2 regions of the Glutamicibacter sp. TV12E genome follow, and region 2 is predicted to be linked to the other one. Evidence: predicted binding sites of a transcription regulator. Region 2 holds the regulator's gene; the other holds the start of a gene.
The links. Region 2 encodes LexA, which represses DNA repair genes until DNA is damaged. Its sites were predicted from a motif close to TCGAACANNTGTTCGA; they were not measured.
Positions count from the first base shown of each region.

Region 1: uvrA (excinuclease ABC subunit UvrA) is a predicted target of LexA. The motif match lies at 4,273-4,288, and genes of this name have one in related genera.

Region 1 is NZ_JBQVVF010000001.1:2,950,755-2,958,118, reverse strand. Features, by position in the region: gene ACT7DV_RS14135 (lysophospholipid acyltransferase family protein) at 1-584, opposite strand, end outside; gene ACT7DV_RS14130 (HAD hydrolase-like protein) at 585-1,289, opposite strand; gene uvrA (excinuclease ABC subunit UvrA) at 1,377-4,247, opposite strand; gene ACT7DV_RS14120 (hypothetical protein) at 4,355-5,212, opposite strand; gene ACT7DV_RS14115 (hypothetical protein) at 5,500-5,910, opposite strand; gene ACT7DV_RS14110 (GntR family transcriptional regulator) at 6,033-6,410, opposite strand; gene ACT7DV_RS14105 (MBL fold metallo-hydrolase) at 6,494-7,147, shown strand; gene ACT7DV_RS14100 (phosphatase PAP2 family protein) at 7,203-7,364, shown strand, end outside.
Region 2 is NZ_JBQVVF010000001.1:46,685-54,048, forward strand. Features, by position in the region: gene hisB (imidazoleglycerol-phosphate dehydratase HisB) at 1-575, opposite strand, end outside; gene ACT7DV_RS00210 (histidinol-phosphate transaminase) at 598-1,704, opposite strand; gene ACT7DV_RS00215 (LysM peptidoglycan-binding domain-containing protein) at 1,786-2,139, opposite strand; gene lexA (transcriptional repressor LexA) at 2,398-3,117, shown strand; gene ACT7DV_RS00225 (glycoside hydrolase family 76 protein) at 3,163-4,272, opposite strand; gene ACT7DV_RS00230 (ATP-dependent DNA helicase) at 4,326-6,323, opposite strand; gene hflX (GTPase HflX) at 6,316-7,364, opposite strand, start outside.

The sequences.
Region 1 (7,364 bases), 2.9 Mb from region 2:
GCCTGGCGACGTTGCGGCAACGGATGCTTTCGACCCAGCTGGTCAAAGTGCAGTGGTTCACCATAGTGGATATGAAATTTTGCGGGCCTGAAGCCCTTGGAGCCTGCTGGCTGCAGCTTTTCAGTCCCGATGAGGCCTACAGGGACTACAGGTACGCCAGTGGTCAATGCCAGCCAGCCTACGCCGGTGCGTCCACGGTAGAGCTTCCCGTCGCGGGAACGGGTTCCTTCGGGATAGATTCCGATTCCGCCGCCCTCCTCAATGATGCCGACCAAGGAATCCAGGGCAGCCACAGAAGCAGCCTGCTCGCCGCGCTGCACCGGAATTGATCCAACTGACTCGAAGAAGGTTTTCATGAGCTTGCCCTTGACACCTGGTGTGGTGAAGTACTCCGCCTTTGCGAAGAAGGCAACGTCGCGAGGGGTCAGGGCCTGGATAATCAAGGAGTCGAAGAAAGAGAGGTGATTGGAAGCCACAATGAATCCGCCCTCTTTGGGCACATTTTCGAGGCCGGTAACTTCGGCGCGGCATACGCCATTGATAACGCCGCGAATCGAAGCTCGGGTCATGGTGTAGATGCTCATCTATTTCGCACCTTCCTGCATGACGCTTGCTTCAATTTCGAAGGAATGGGCTATCTGCTCCCCCAGGATCGCCTTTGCTAATTCACTGACGTTTTCGACTTGAAGGTCGGCGCTGGCCAGTTCGTCGCCTTGCGCGAATCCCCAAGCCACACCGATGGAAGCAACAGAATTGTCACGCGCCGCATCCAGATCGTAATACCGATCCCCCACGACAACGCTGGAACTCGCCTCAAGATCCCCGTGGGACAAGGCCTCAGCAACGATATGTGTCTTGCTCGAACCAGTACTGCCGTGCTCGTCAGCGTTTCCATGGATCGCGTCGAGGTGCTCGGTCAGGCCTTTGCGTTCCAGAAGCAGGCGTGCGATGTTCACCGGTTTTGCGGTGGTCACAGCGACGTAGATGTTCTCGTGGCGCAGCGCTTCAAGAAGTGAGACGATCCCTGGATAAACCAGTGAATCGTCCATGCCCACCGCTTCGTACCGGGCACGGTACGTCGCGATGATGGAGTCGATATTTTCGTCGGTCACCCCGTCAAGGGTGCGCAGCCCAACTTGCAGTGGCGGACCCACCAGCGCCTCAACACGTGCCTCGCCTGGATCCGGGAGACTGTGGGCCACGAGGGCATGACGAATACCCGAGGTAATAGCACCTGCGGGGTCAACGAGGGTCCCGTCAAGATCAAAGAGCACACTTGTTACCGACATATTCACTTAGCCATCTTCCCATGAAGCGGGCGCGGGTCAGGAATCCATGACCGAAATGGCATATTTCCCCGATCCGCGACGATGCTTCTACAGGATTTCGGCCAAGAATCTCCCGGTGTGCGATTCGCCGACCTTGGCGACCTTTTCAGGTGTTCCAGTCGCCAGAATGGTGCCACCGCCGGAACCGCCTTCGGGACCAAGATCAATGACCCAGTCGGCCGACTTGATCACGTCGAGGTTGTGCTCAATCGTCAAGACGGTGTTGCCCTTGTCCACCAGGCCTTGCAAGACCTTCAGAAGCTTGCGGATGTCCTCAAAATGAAGACCTGTCGTCGGCTCATCCAGGACGTAGATGGAACGGCCGTTCGAGCGCTTCTGCAATTCAGCGGCAAGTTTAACGCGCTGGGCTTCGCCACCGGATAGCGTCGTCGCCGGCTGGCCCAAGCGGACATAGCCCAATCCAACATCGACCAAAGTCCGCAGGTGGCGTGCGATCGGCGTGAAGGCGCTGAAGAATTCAGCTCCCTCGGCAATTGGCATGTTCAAGACATCTGCGATGTTCTTGCCCTTGTAAAGCACCTGCAAAGTTTCGCGGTTGTAGCGTGCGCCATGGCAAACCTCGCACGGCACGTAGACATCAGGCAGGAAGTTCATCTCGATCTTGAGCGTTCCATCGCCAGAGCATGCCTCGCAACGTCCCCCCTTGACATTGAACGAGAATCGACCCGGCTGGTAGCCGCGCAACTTGGCTTCGTTGGTCTCCGCAAAGAGCTTGCGAATGTGGTCGAAAACTCCCGTGTACGTAGCAGGATTGGACCGCGGCGTGCGGCCAATGGGCGACTGGTCCACATGTACGACTTTGTCCAGGTGCTCAAGGCCGAGCACCCGGGTATGCCGTCCCGGTACTTGCTTGGCCCCGTTGAGCTTGTTGGCTAGCACCTTGTACAGGATGTCGTTGACCAAAGTGGATTTGCCCGAACCTGACACGCCAGTCACTGCGGTAAGCAAGCCCAGCGGGAATTCCACGGAAACATCCCGCAGGTTGTTTTCGCTGGCGCCGACTACCTTGAGCTTGCGGTCCTTATCAACCTTGCGGCGCTTCGCTGGGACATCAATCTTCTTGCGCCCCGAGAGGTAGTCTCCGGTCAGCGACTTGGTGTTGGCCTTCAATCCTTCGACCGACCCCGAGTGCACTACTTCGCCGCCGTGCTCACCGGCGCCTGGCCCAATATCCACGATCCAGTCAGCTTCGGCGATGGTGTCTTCGTCGTGTTCAACAACGATGAGCGTATTGCCCAACGAGCGCAGATGCAGCAAGGTGTCGATCAAGCGGCGGTTGTCGCGCTGATGCAACCCGATAGATGGCTCGTCTAGGACGTAGAGGACACCTACCAGACCGGACCCGATCTGAGTTGCCAGGCGAATGCGCTGGGCTTCTCCACCGGACAGGGTGCCGGCAGCGCGCTCCAGGGTGAGGTATTCCAGGCCCACATCCAAGAGGAACTTCATGCGGGCGTCAATTTCCTTCAGCACCTGGGCTGCGATCTTCGCCTCACGGGACGAGAGCTCAATGGTCGACAGGAAGTTGGCAGCGCTGCGCAAATCCATCGCCGACACTTCAGCGATGGAACGCCCGCCGATCAGGACCGACAGCGACGCAGGGTTCAGGCGCGCTCCGCCGCACGTGGGGCAAGGAATCTGGCGCATGTACTGTTCATATCGATCACGGGCATGATCGGACTCTGTTTCTTCATGCTTGCGGTGAACGTAGGAGATGACCCCTTCGAAACCGGTGGAGTACTTGCGCTCACGACCAAAGCGGTTCTTGTACTGGACCACAACCTTGTGGTCTTTGCCGTTAAGGATCGCTTCGCGGGCCTTGGCAGGCAGGTCCTTCCACTGGGTCTCCATGGTGAATCCGAGTTCGTGGCCCAGGCCTTCGATCAGGCGATTCCAGTATTCAGTGGTTGCCTTGCCCAACGACCATGGGGCGATTGCTCCGTCTGCAAGAGCCACTTCTGGATCGGGCACGATCAGGTGCTCGTCAACTTCCAGCTTGGTGCCGATACCCGAGCATGCCGAGCACGCGCCGAAAGGATTGTTGAAAGAGAATGTGCGTGGCTCAATTTCATCGATGGCCAGTGGATGCTCATTAGGGCAAGCCAGGTTTTCCGAGAATGCCCGAACTCGTTTCGGGTCATCTTCGGCAAGGTCGACAAAGTCGGCCAGCACGCGGCCGTCGGCGATCCCCAGCGCAGTTTCAATCGAATCGGTCAGGCGCTGGCGTGCATCTTCCTTGATGGCCAAGCGGTCAACGACTACCTCAATGGTGTGCTTCACCTGCTTGGCCAATTTCGGCGGATCATTCAACTGAATGGTGGTGCCATCAACGCGGGCACGCGAGAAACCCTTCGATGACAGCTCGGCGAAGAGGTCGACGAACTCGCCCTTTCGTGCACGAACCACGGGGGCGAGAATCTGGAAGCGAGTCTTTTCGGGCAGCTCCATGAGCTGGTCCACGATTTGCTGTGGAGTCTGCTTGGAGATCGGCTCATGGCAAATGGGGCAATGCGGGCGTCCGACACGAGCCCACAACAGACGCATGTAGTCGTAGACCTCGGTGATCGTGCCTACTGTCGACCGGGGATTCCGGCTGGTGGACTTTTGGTCAATCGACACCGCCGGAGACAAACCCTCAATGAAGTCAACGTCTGGCTTGTCTACCTGCCCGAGGAACATGCGGGCGTACGCAGAAAGCGACTCAACGTAACGACGCTGGCCTTCAGCGAAAATCGTGTCGAATGCCAGGGAGGACTTGCCGGATCCGGAAAGTCCGGTGAAGACGATCATCGCGTCGCGGGGCAGATCGATGTCCACATTTTTCAGGTTGTGCTCACGCGCTCCCTTAACGACCAGGCGAGTGAGATCTGTTTTCTTGCTCTCTGCAGTAATAGCCACGAAGCCATACTAATCGAAAACTGCTTCGAATAAGTGTACGAATGGACCTATCTCACAGAAATTTTTCTCGAGGCGTATTCGCAGTCCCGGCGAGCGCCAATCCGGGGCTAGTTTCCACTGGCATCGGTCAAGCGATATGCCACCATGCCTCGAAGCGTGCCAACTACAACCAACTCTTTTTCGTCATAGCCGACACGTCGAAATTCCTGAACGACAGGAATTGAATTAGTAGGTTTCCACGAACCGCGCTTGCAGACTCCCTGGACTTCTTGGAACAAAGTATCGCCTGATGCATTATGGTCCCACGGTGCTGTTGTGCCCAATGTCGCGGAATAGATGTAATACGGCTCTCGGTCAGAACTGCAAATCGTCGTTTCCCCCTGCACCTGTTGCATCTCGATAGTTCTTCCTTCTTCTGTAGTGACCGCTTGGTCGCCACCAGCAACTGGAAGTAGTGTCGTCGCTTTTCTCTTTAGAGGAATACCGGCATCCTCACGTCGTTCATCGCAAGCGTATGGGTCTGACAGTTCGAGCTGCCACTTTCTGGCGCCTGTTTTTATATCGATCGCACTCGCGGTCCATGTGACGTTGGTTCTCTCGGCGTAGATTCGACCGCGTTTCCTCGTCAGCACCTGCGTTCCTGCATCGTAGTGGCACACGACTGCAGTTTCTTCGTCGGCCATGAAACCTTGCCCAGTTAGGTCTCCACACGCATAAGCGATTCCTTGTAGTTGCCAAAGGGAACGTCCGGTTTTTGCGTCCATCGCGACAAGTTTGCCCAGGTCGGCCATCCGGCATTTGGCCTTTTTCTTTTCAGAACCGACGAAATCATCCTGCGTTTGAGACCCAAAGCCGATCAGGATCTCTTTGATCTTCCCCACGGAATCCCAATGCCATCCGCCGGTGAACCATACCCTTTGGCAAAGATTTTTTCGTAAGGTCGTTCTCACAAGAGTTTTTGCCATGCGAATAGCTCAGGATTTCCTGGTCATTCTCGTTCCAATAGGACGTGATGCCTTCGCCGAGGGTCCTGCCACCTTCCCGGATTCCTTTTCAAGATCGCGTTCGGGAACGACTTGCCATTGCCTCGAAGCCCATTGGAACTTGAGGTGCACGCGTTCGAGCAAGTTCTCGCCACGAGATTTTCGTTCTTCAGTACAGAAGGTGTCGCCACAGACCGACGGTCGATCGCCCCAAGACTCGAAGTTGTTTTTGATCCTGTAAGGCTTGCCCGTGGCGACATTGGTGATTTTCAGCTGGCATAAGCCCCGGTTTTAGTCCCGAGGTATTCGGCATACGTCTTTCCGTTGTACTCGGCGGTAATTATTTCCGGAACGATGCCTCGAGCATCGGCCGCCCCGAGCGCTTCATCTTTCCAAAGCTGCTTGCCGTTGTTCAGGTTTCTGGCAATGACTTCCAACTGCGGTCCCTGGCGCCGATAGGCGATGGCTACCTCTCCGAGAACTGTTACGTCAGATACGAGAACTTCTTCGCTTTCCCAGGCAACAGTCGCGGACACGGGCACCTGCTCTTGTGGCGTCTTTGGGCTTGATTCCGCCTTGTTCGCAGTACAGCCTGGCAGCCCAAGAGCGAGAATTAGCGCTCCTGCAGCGATGACCGCGAAACTCGCGTAGTGCGTGCGACCATTCCTATTCGAGTTCATGGTGGTTTCCTGCCTCCGGGAACGTTAATTAGTTCCAGAGTCTGAACCGGGATCTCGAACTTTCAGGAGAGTCATCCACAAGTCTTTCAATCACTCATTCGTGGGCCCAAATGCCTAATCGCTTAGCGAGGCAAAGAGCTGAAGGCGGCACGCAGGTACTTTACGGCCGTGGCTTCATCGACTGACCACAGCTGCGCAATCCGGGCCAAATCTGCTGCCGCATCGCTAACTTCTTGTTCGGCTCGGTTCTCTGCAGCCTGTACTACTGTTCCGTGGCGCCCTCGCGTTACAACTGCACCCTGCAGCTCAAGTTCTTTATATACCTTGGCGACAGTATTTACTGCCAGGTTTAGTGTGCCCGACAGCGCCCGTACCGAGGGAAGCTTACTTCCTGGCGCTAATTTGCCTTTGGCGATCGCGGAGAGAATTTGTTCACGGACCTGCTGGTACGGCGCCACGGTGGACTTGGGGTCGATCTTGATGAAACCTAGTTCACTCATGCTTTGCTCCATTCTCCAGGACTATGACTTCTGCTGTCCCGAGCCTATCGCGTTGAGCATATATTCCAACGTAGTGTGATGGTATGAACGAACTATTGCTAGATGATGTGACCATTCGCTGGATTTCCGTTTCCGACATGTCGAACAATGTCTATCTCATTACCAACCGCCGGTCGGGCGAACAGCTACTGGTTGATGCCGCAGATGATGCGACGGCTATCGCGAGGCTAATCGATGAGGCAAGAAACGACGCGGATCATCCGCGGATTTCAGGAATCGCGACAACGCACCAGCACTGGGACCACGTACGCGCGTTGGCCGAGCTTGTCGAGCAATACCCGGTGACGACCTACGCGGGCGCCGACGATATGGAAGGCATCAAGAAAGAATCAGGCGTCCAGGTCACGAATGGTTTGAATCATGGCGACCAGCTCAAGCTGGGCGATGTCATCATCGAAGCCATCCACCTGCGCGGGCATACTCCCGGTTCCATCGGATATGCGCTGGTGGACTCCTCCGGCCAGCCAGTCGTCCTCAGTGGCGACAGTTTGTTCCCCGGTGGCGTGGGAAACACCTGGAAAGATCCGCAGCGCTTCCTTTCGTTGATCACTGATGTATCAGAACGAATCTTCGACCGCTTCCCGGATGAAACCAAGGTGCTACCGGGACATGGCGACTCGACCACTCTGGGAGCCGAGCGTCCGCATCTGGACGAGTGGCGTGAACGCGGTTGGTAACCCTCGGCCAAGGGCATGCGGCCACACCGCATCCCGGGCCGTATAATCACCACTCGTGAATTCTAGTTCTCCTCGAATCTACGCCAACCGGCCTTCTCGGCCAGTCATCTTCATCGTGGTCCTGGCACTGATTGCGGTCGTGTCCTACCCGTTGCGCGATGTCCTGTATCTGGGCCTTTCAGGATCCGTGAGGGACTCCGCGGTGTTGTCCGCGGCG
Region 2 (7,364 bases):
TCGAATTCAACGGCTTCGCGCAGGGCTCGTGCAAAGGACTTGAACTGGGCTTCAACAATATGGTGTGGATCGCGGCCCGAGAGCACCTCGATATGTGCACAAATCTGGGCATGGAAGGTGATGGCTTCAAAGACGTGGCGGGTCATGGAACCGGTGAAGTGCCCACCGATGAGGTGGTATTCCTGCCCCGCCGGCTCGCCGGAGTGGACGAGGTAGGGGCGTCCGGATACATCCACCACTGAACGCGAAAGTGCTTCATCCAATGGAGCATATGCGGTGCCGAAGCGCCGGATGCCGGCCTTGTTGCCCAGGGCAACGCGCAGCACTTCGCCGATGGTGATGGCGGTGTCCTCCACGGTATGGTGCACGTCGATGTGGGTATCGCCCGTTGCCCGAACGGTCAAGTCAATGAGCGAGTGCTTGGACAGCGCGGTGAGCATGTGGTCGTAGAACGGCACGGACGTGCTGATATCCGACACACCAGTTCCATCGAGATCTAGTTCTACGAATACGGACGATTCGCTGGTGACGCGTTCCATGCGGGCGCGACGTGCGCCAATCAATTCGGCAGCCATGTCTTCCTTCGCTTGTTCTTGATTACTTTTCCGCGCCGAGCAGCTCGGATAGACGGTCCAAGAACGCAGTAGTTTCTGATTCGGTTCCGGCGGTTACTCGCAGAGTGCCCGGGATCCCATTGTCGCGGACGATAATGCCTGCTTCCAACAATCCTTCCCACACCGCGTGGGGGTTCTCCAGCCCGCCGAAAAAGACGAAGTTGGAGTCGGAGACGGAAGGCTTAAGCCCAAGCTCTTTCAAGCGCGCAACAATTCGATCTCGTTGCGTTTTGATGTCTTCCACCTGGGCCAACAACAAATCGATATTCTTCAGCGCCGCTACGGCAGTTGCTTGCGTGACGGCCGAGAGGTGGTACGGCAGCCGCACCAAGCGAATGGCATCGGTGACTTCAGGCGCCGCTGCGAGGTACCCGACGCGGGCGCCGGCAAGGCCAAAGGCCTTTGACATGGTGCGCGTGACGATGAGCCGCTGGCGGCCTTCAAGCAAGGTGAGCGCCGATTTGGTGCTGGACAAGGAAAACTCGGCGTAGGCTTCGTCAACAATGACCATGCCATTGTGCTCGCTCATTGCGTCATATACGGCTGTGATCACGTCCAGGCCAAGCGCCGTGCCCGTGGGGTTGTTGGGAGAGCACAGGAAGACAATGTTCGGTTGGTGCCTGAGAACTTGTTCTGCCGCGGATTCTGCGGAGAGAGTGAAATCCTCGGCGCGCGTACCGGCGATATATGTTGTATCGGTCCCGCTAGCGAGGAGGGGGTACATCGAGTATGTTGGCCCGAAACTCATGACGCTTCGTCCTGGCCCGCCGAATGCTTGCAGGATTTGCTGGAGGATTTCGTTCGAGCCGTTTGCCGCCCAGATGTTCCCTGCGGTCAGGGAATGGCCGAGATAGTTAGCCAGCAGTTCACGGAGTTCGGTGAATTCACGATCCGGGTATCTGTTGAGGCTGGTTGCTGCTTTTGCGACCTCTTGCGCAATGGCATCCACGACGGTTGGCGGAAGCGGATGAGTGTTCTCGTTGACATTCAGCTGAATGGGCACGTCGATTTGTGGTGCGCCATATGGGGATAGCCCGCGGAGATTCTCACGCAAGGGCAGCTGACTCAAAAGTTCACTGCGGTCATTCACGCAATAAGTCTACGTGTGTACCGGCTTGGCGGGTGAATCCGCTACGAGCCAAGGTAACAATCCCCTGCCTCGATCGATGCTCTAACCAGCGAGCACCGGGATCGACAGCGAGTCGCCAACGTGGATCTCGCTTCCCTGGAGGGAGTTGAGTTCCGAAATGTGGCTGACAGCAGAAGTGACGTCGTAGCCCTGGGCGTATTCCTTGGCCAAGCTCCACACGGTATCGCCCGGGATAACGGTGACGTCCACAGTTTCGACGCCCATTGGGAGTTCAGATGATGCCTTTGCATCAGAAGCGAACATCGAGAAGAAGAACACTGCAGCTACGGTTAGCGCAAAAACTGGAATGCCCACCAAAACAGCCCAGCCGCGGCGGTTGATCCGGATCTTCAATGGACTCTGGGTTTGATTTGAGTCAAGTGCGAGGGTTGCCATGACCTTATCTCCTCAAGATTGTGTAGCGATGCGAAGTTATATTCGATACGTAGATTTCGAAGACTTGTTCGAAACTAGTACATCTGTTCTAACAGAGCTTCGTCCGACTTGTCCAGAAGTTTTCGAACAAATCTTTGAAAGAAGCTCGCTTATCCACTAAGATTTCGAAGTAGACGAGCAATGAAAACATCACACCATCTGGCTCCGACAGTTTGGACTGCTGAACTTTCGACAGATAGCTAGGGAAGGCAAAATCTCATGTCAGCTTCACAACGCACTCCCCGATCGAATGCACGCTCGTTGACGATTCGCCAAAAGAAGATCCTGGAAACGATCCAGCGTGCCATCGGCAAGAACGGCTATCCACCATCCATGCGTGAGATTGGCGACTCGGTAGGACTCAAGAGCCTTTCGAGCGTCACCCACCAATTGAGCCAGCTAGAAAAGCTCGGGTACATTCGTCGAGATCCACGCCGTCCACGCGCCATGGAGATTTTGTTGCCACTGCAGTTGGCGGACGATGCTGAGAACTCAACGGCGTCGGAGGCTGCAGAGAGCAAGGCTGCCGAAGACGCGATGGTCATCGAGCTCAGCACGTCAGCCGATACCACCATGGTTCCATTGGTCGGCCGGATCGCTGCTGGTGGGCCGATCCTTGCTGATCAGTCTGTCGAAGATGTTTTCTCGTTGCCTCGCCAGCTGGTCGGACACGGCGAATTGTTCATGCTCAAAGTCTCTGGCGATTCCATGGTTGATGCCGCTATCTGCGATGGTGACTGGGTAGTCGTCCGCCGTCAGCAGAATGCTGAAAACGGCGATATCGTCGCTGCATTGCTGGACGAAGAAGCCACTGTCAAAACCTTCCGGCAGCGCGATGGGCATACATGGCTGCTGCCCCAGAACTCACGCTACGAACCGATCTTGGGCGACGCGGCCAAGATCATGGGCCGTGTTGTTTCTGTGATGCGTTCGCTCTAATCGCATCAGGCATGAGGGGTGTTGGTGCGCAAGCATCAACACCCCTCAGTCCATTACTCCCTGCGATTTCGGTTTCGATTCGCAGCGTTGTGCTGCGCTGAAGATCATCCAACGCTGAACTGCCGCTGAGAGCCGTCGTGGTTCTTCGTTGACCAATCGGCTAGCTGTCGACGTCACCAAATCGCGTGCGATGCCCCGAACGTCCAGATCCATGCGATCATCGTTTGCGCAGAGGGCCAGGTATCGGCAGAGAATCCCGGCAAATAGGTTGCCATCGCCTCCTCCATCAAGCACCAGGGATCCAGCCTCATCGGCCAGATGCCGGCGTGTGGCATGAACAAGTGCAGCAGCATGCTCCAAATCAGCCGCGGTACCTAATTCCAGCAGCGCGCCGAGCACCGGACCCTGGTTATAGGTATAGAGATGATCTTCCAGTTTTTGGCCTGATGAAGTGAGTCTGAGCCCATCAAAATATAAACCGTGCTGGTCGCTGAAGATGTTGGAATGCATCCAGTTAAGCAGCTCCCTGGCTTGTTCGCGATCACCGATGCGTGCGAAAAAGAGTGCGGCAGGAGCGTTGGCAGGGGCATTCTTGAAATCGCGTTTCCTCGACCAGTACAAGCCGCCATCGAGGACTTCGTCGATGCCGCTTTCCAATTGCTTGCGCAAAGTCGTTATTGCTCGTTTTGCACCGCGGTGGCTGTGCCCTTCCAGCTTCCGGGAAAAGGCCAGCAACCTCTGGCTTGCCAGCGCCAGCCATGCCATATCGTCAAAGAAGTAGTTCGGGAAGACTCCGAAATTGCGTATGCGGATTCCTGCCAGCAGGTCTTTGGAACGGTGAAGTTCGCGCCGGGCTGCATCACGATCGCCAGCTTCCCAATAGCCCAGCCCGTCGTCAAGGATCGCATCCAGATAGTGGGCCTGCCACCAATAGTTCCACTCAGCAAACGGATGAGAAAATCCATTCATATTGCTGAGCATGCTTCCGTCATGCATCCGGTGCTGAAGGCTATAGGGCCGGCCAATCCACGTGCCTGGCAGGCGAAGGAGCCGATGGCCAAAACGCGCATGCGTATCTTCGGCTGCTTCACGCGCCAGTTCCCTCATGGATTTCATCTTGCCTTCCGGAATTTGCCTTCCCTGTGGCACAGACATTAGTGCATTCAACGAGCCCGAGTCACCGGGTCATTGATTTCAAGCACCGGAAGTTACTTTTCAGCAGGCTTGAGGCGTTCCAGAACTCCAGAAATAACCTTCTTGTCTACTGTGGGCCACATCGGTGGCAGGGTAGCCTTCAGGAAGCTTCCATAGCGCGCCGTGGCCATGCGCGAGTCCAATATGGCAACAACGCCCCGGTCGTTGACCGATCGGATCAGGCGTCCTGCGCCCTGCGCCAAGCGGATGGCGGCATGAGTAGCCGAAACCTGCATAAAGCCATTGCCACCGTGCTTGGCGACGTCTTCGGTCCGGGCCTTCGAAATCGGGTCGTCCGGGCGTGGGAATGGAATCTTGTCGATGATGACCAGACGGCAGGAATCCCCCGGGACGTCAACTCCCTGCCACAGCGTCATCGTGCCAAAGAGGCAAGTGTCGCGTTCCTCTGCGAACTGTTCAACCAGGGATTTCATGCTGGCCTCGCCCTGGCACAAGATGTCCACGTCCAGCCGCTCGCGCAAGATGCTGGCGGCTTCTTCCGCCGAACGCTTCGAAGTGAACAGCGCCAGTGCGCCACCGCCGGATGCCTTGATGAGATCTTCAATCTCGTCCAGGGTCTCAGCGGCAAGTTGACGGCCAGGTTTTGGCAAATGCCTGGCTACGTACAGGATGCCTTGTTTTGGATAATCAAAAGGGCTTCCCACATCGACGCCAGTCCATGTCGGGGCTCCGTTCCCCATCAAGCCCAGTGAACCGGCCACGGCATCAAATTGCGAACCGATAGCCAACGTTGCACTGGTGAGTACGACGGTGCGGCCATCAAATAGGCCTTCGCGCAGTTTTCCTGCCACCGACAGCGGTGCGACATTGAGCGTTGCCGGTTGGGATTCTTCGGCCTCGACGTAGCCTCGGCCTTCTACGAATTCCCGTGGGCGCGTTGTGTAGAGAACTTCGCGGCGCTCTTCAGATTCGAGCATCCGCAGAGAGTCATCCATAACAGCCTGCAGCTGGGATCGTGCAGTCTGTCGTCCGCCATCGGCGGGCGCGTTCGCCTCTGGCTTGGACAGCGCCAATGCGAGGCGAGCCTGCTCAACAATGTCATTGAGTGCAATGCCCATGTCTTCGCGCAAGCCTTGCTCCAGCAGACCGGTGGGGATCCCGGTCAGGGACTTCTCCAGTCGGTTGGCCGCTTTGACCATTTCATCGACGTTCACGCCGCAGTGGCGCTTGGCGCCACCAGCAGCAGTCATCACCGTTCGAGCCGACAGCGCGCCAGACACCGAGCTGGTCACGCGGTCCTGCAGTTCGTGGGCCTCATCGATGATGGCCACATCGAAATCCGGCAAGACCGACAGGCCTTCAAACGCAGACACCGCCAGCAAGGCATGATTGGTGATCACCACGTCAGATTCGGCTGCGCGGGCGCGCGCCATTTCCGAGAAGCATTCATCGGCCATCGGGCACTTTTGAGAACCCAGGCATTCCATCGCCGAAACCGAAACCTGCTTCCAGGCCTTGTCGCTGACGCCGGGCACCAATTCATCTCGGTCGCCGGTGTCGGTGCGCTCTGCCCAATCGCGAAGTTTCATCACTTCACTCGCAAGCGGTGAATAGGTAGTTCCGGCGGGTACTGCCGGTTCATCCATCGAGAACAGCGTGCCTTCGTCATCGGGGTATCCGCCACCGAGCTTGTATTGGCACAGGTAGTTGGAGCGGCCTTTGAGCAGAGCCACATCCATGGGACGGGAGAGCTTGCCCTTGAGTGACTCAAGTAATCTCGGCACGTCGCGACCGACAATTTGCGACTGCAACGCGAGTGTAGCGGTTGAAACAATCACTGGCTTGGCACTAGTTTGCGCATGGGCCAGCGCCGGAATGAGATAGCCCATGGACTTTCCCGTTCCGGTGCCAGCTTGAACCAGCAAATGTTCTTCGTCTTCCAAGGCAGCCACCACGTGCTTGACCATTTCCTGCTGGCCTGTACGCATGGCGCCACCCATGGAAGTTACCGCGGCCTCAAGAAGCTCAAGGGCCTGCTCTTGCTTATCCATGAATGTTGAAAGTCTCCAACTCTGCCGCCAGGGAATCGCGCACCTTGACGATCAATCGCGTGCCGTTGTCCAGGTGTTCGCTTTCCAGGATTTCAGATTCGCTCTGATGCAGCTTTGCAATCAAATCCCCGCGGTTGTACGGGATGAGAACTTCAAGCTGAATGCCTGGACGCGGAATCGACGAGCTGATCTTTTCCAGCAGCTCGTCGATGCCCTCACCGGTGTGAGCCGAAACCACGGAGGTATTGGATTCACGGTTGCGGATTCGTTCAATGACAAATGGATCCGCGACGTCAGCCTTATTCAGGACGATGATTTCCGGGATATTCAACGCGTCAACTTCGCCAAGCACGGTACGAACGGCCTGAATCTGCCCCTCCGGGTCAGGGTGCGAAGCATCCACGACGTGCAGGATTAGATCAGAATCGGCAATTTCTTCCAGAGTTGAGCGGAAGGCTTCCACCAACTGGGTTGGAAGGTTCGACACGAATCCAACTGTATCGGCCAACGTATAGGTCAGCCCGTCTTCAGTCGCCGACTGGCGCACGGTTGGATCCAAGGTGGCGAACAGCGCGTTCTCCACCAGGACACCGGCGTTGGTCAGACGGTTGAGCAATGATGATTTTCCGGCGTTGGTGTATCCGGCGATGGCCACCGCAGGCACTTCATTGCGCTTGCGGTTGGCGCGCTTGGCCTCACGAGCAGGCTTCATGGCCTTGATCTCGCGACGCAGCTTGGCCATGCGGTCGCGAATTCGGCGACGGTCCATTTCGATCTTGGTTTCACCCGGGCCGCGCGAGCCAATGCCGCCACCAGCGGCGCCTACACGGCCACCAGCCTGGCGGGACATCGATTCGCCCCAGCCGCGAAGACGTGGCAGCAGGTACTCGAGCTGAGCCAGTTCAACCTGTGCCTTGCCTTCCCGGGACTTCGCATGCTGGGCAAAGATATCAAGGATCAGGCTTGTGCGGTCAATAACCTTGACCTTCACAATGTCCTCGAGGGCGCGGCGCTGGGACGGAGCCAGCTCAGCATCAACCA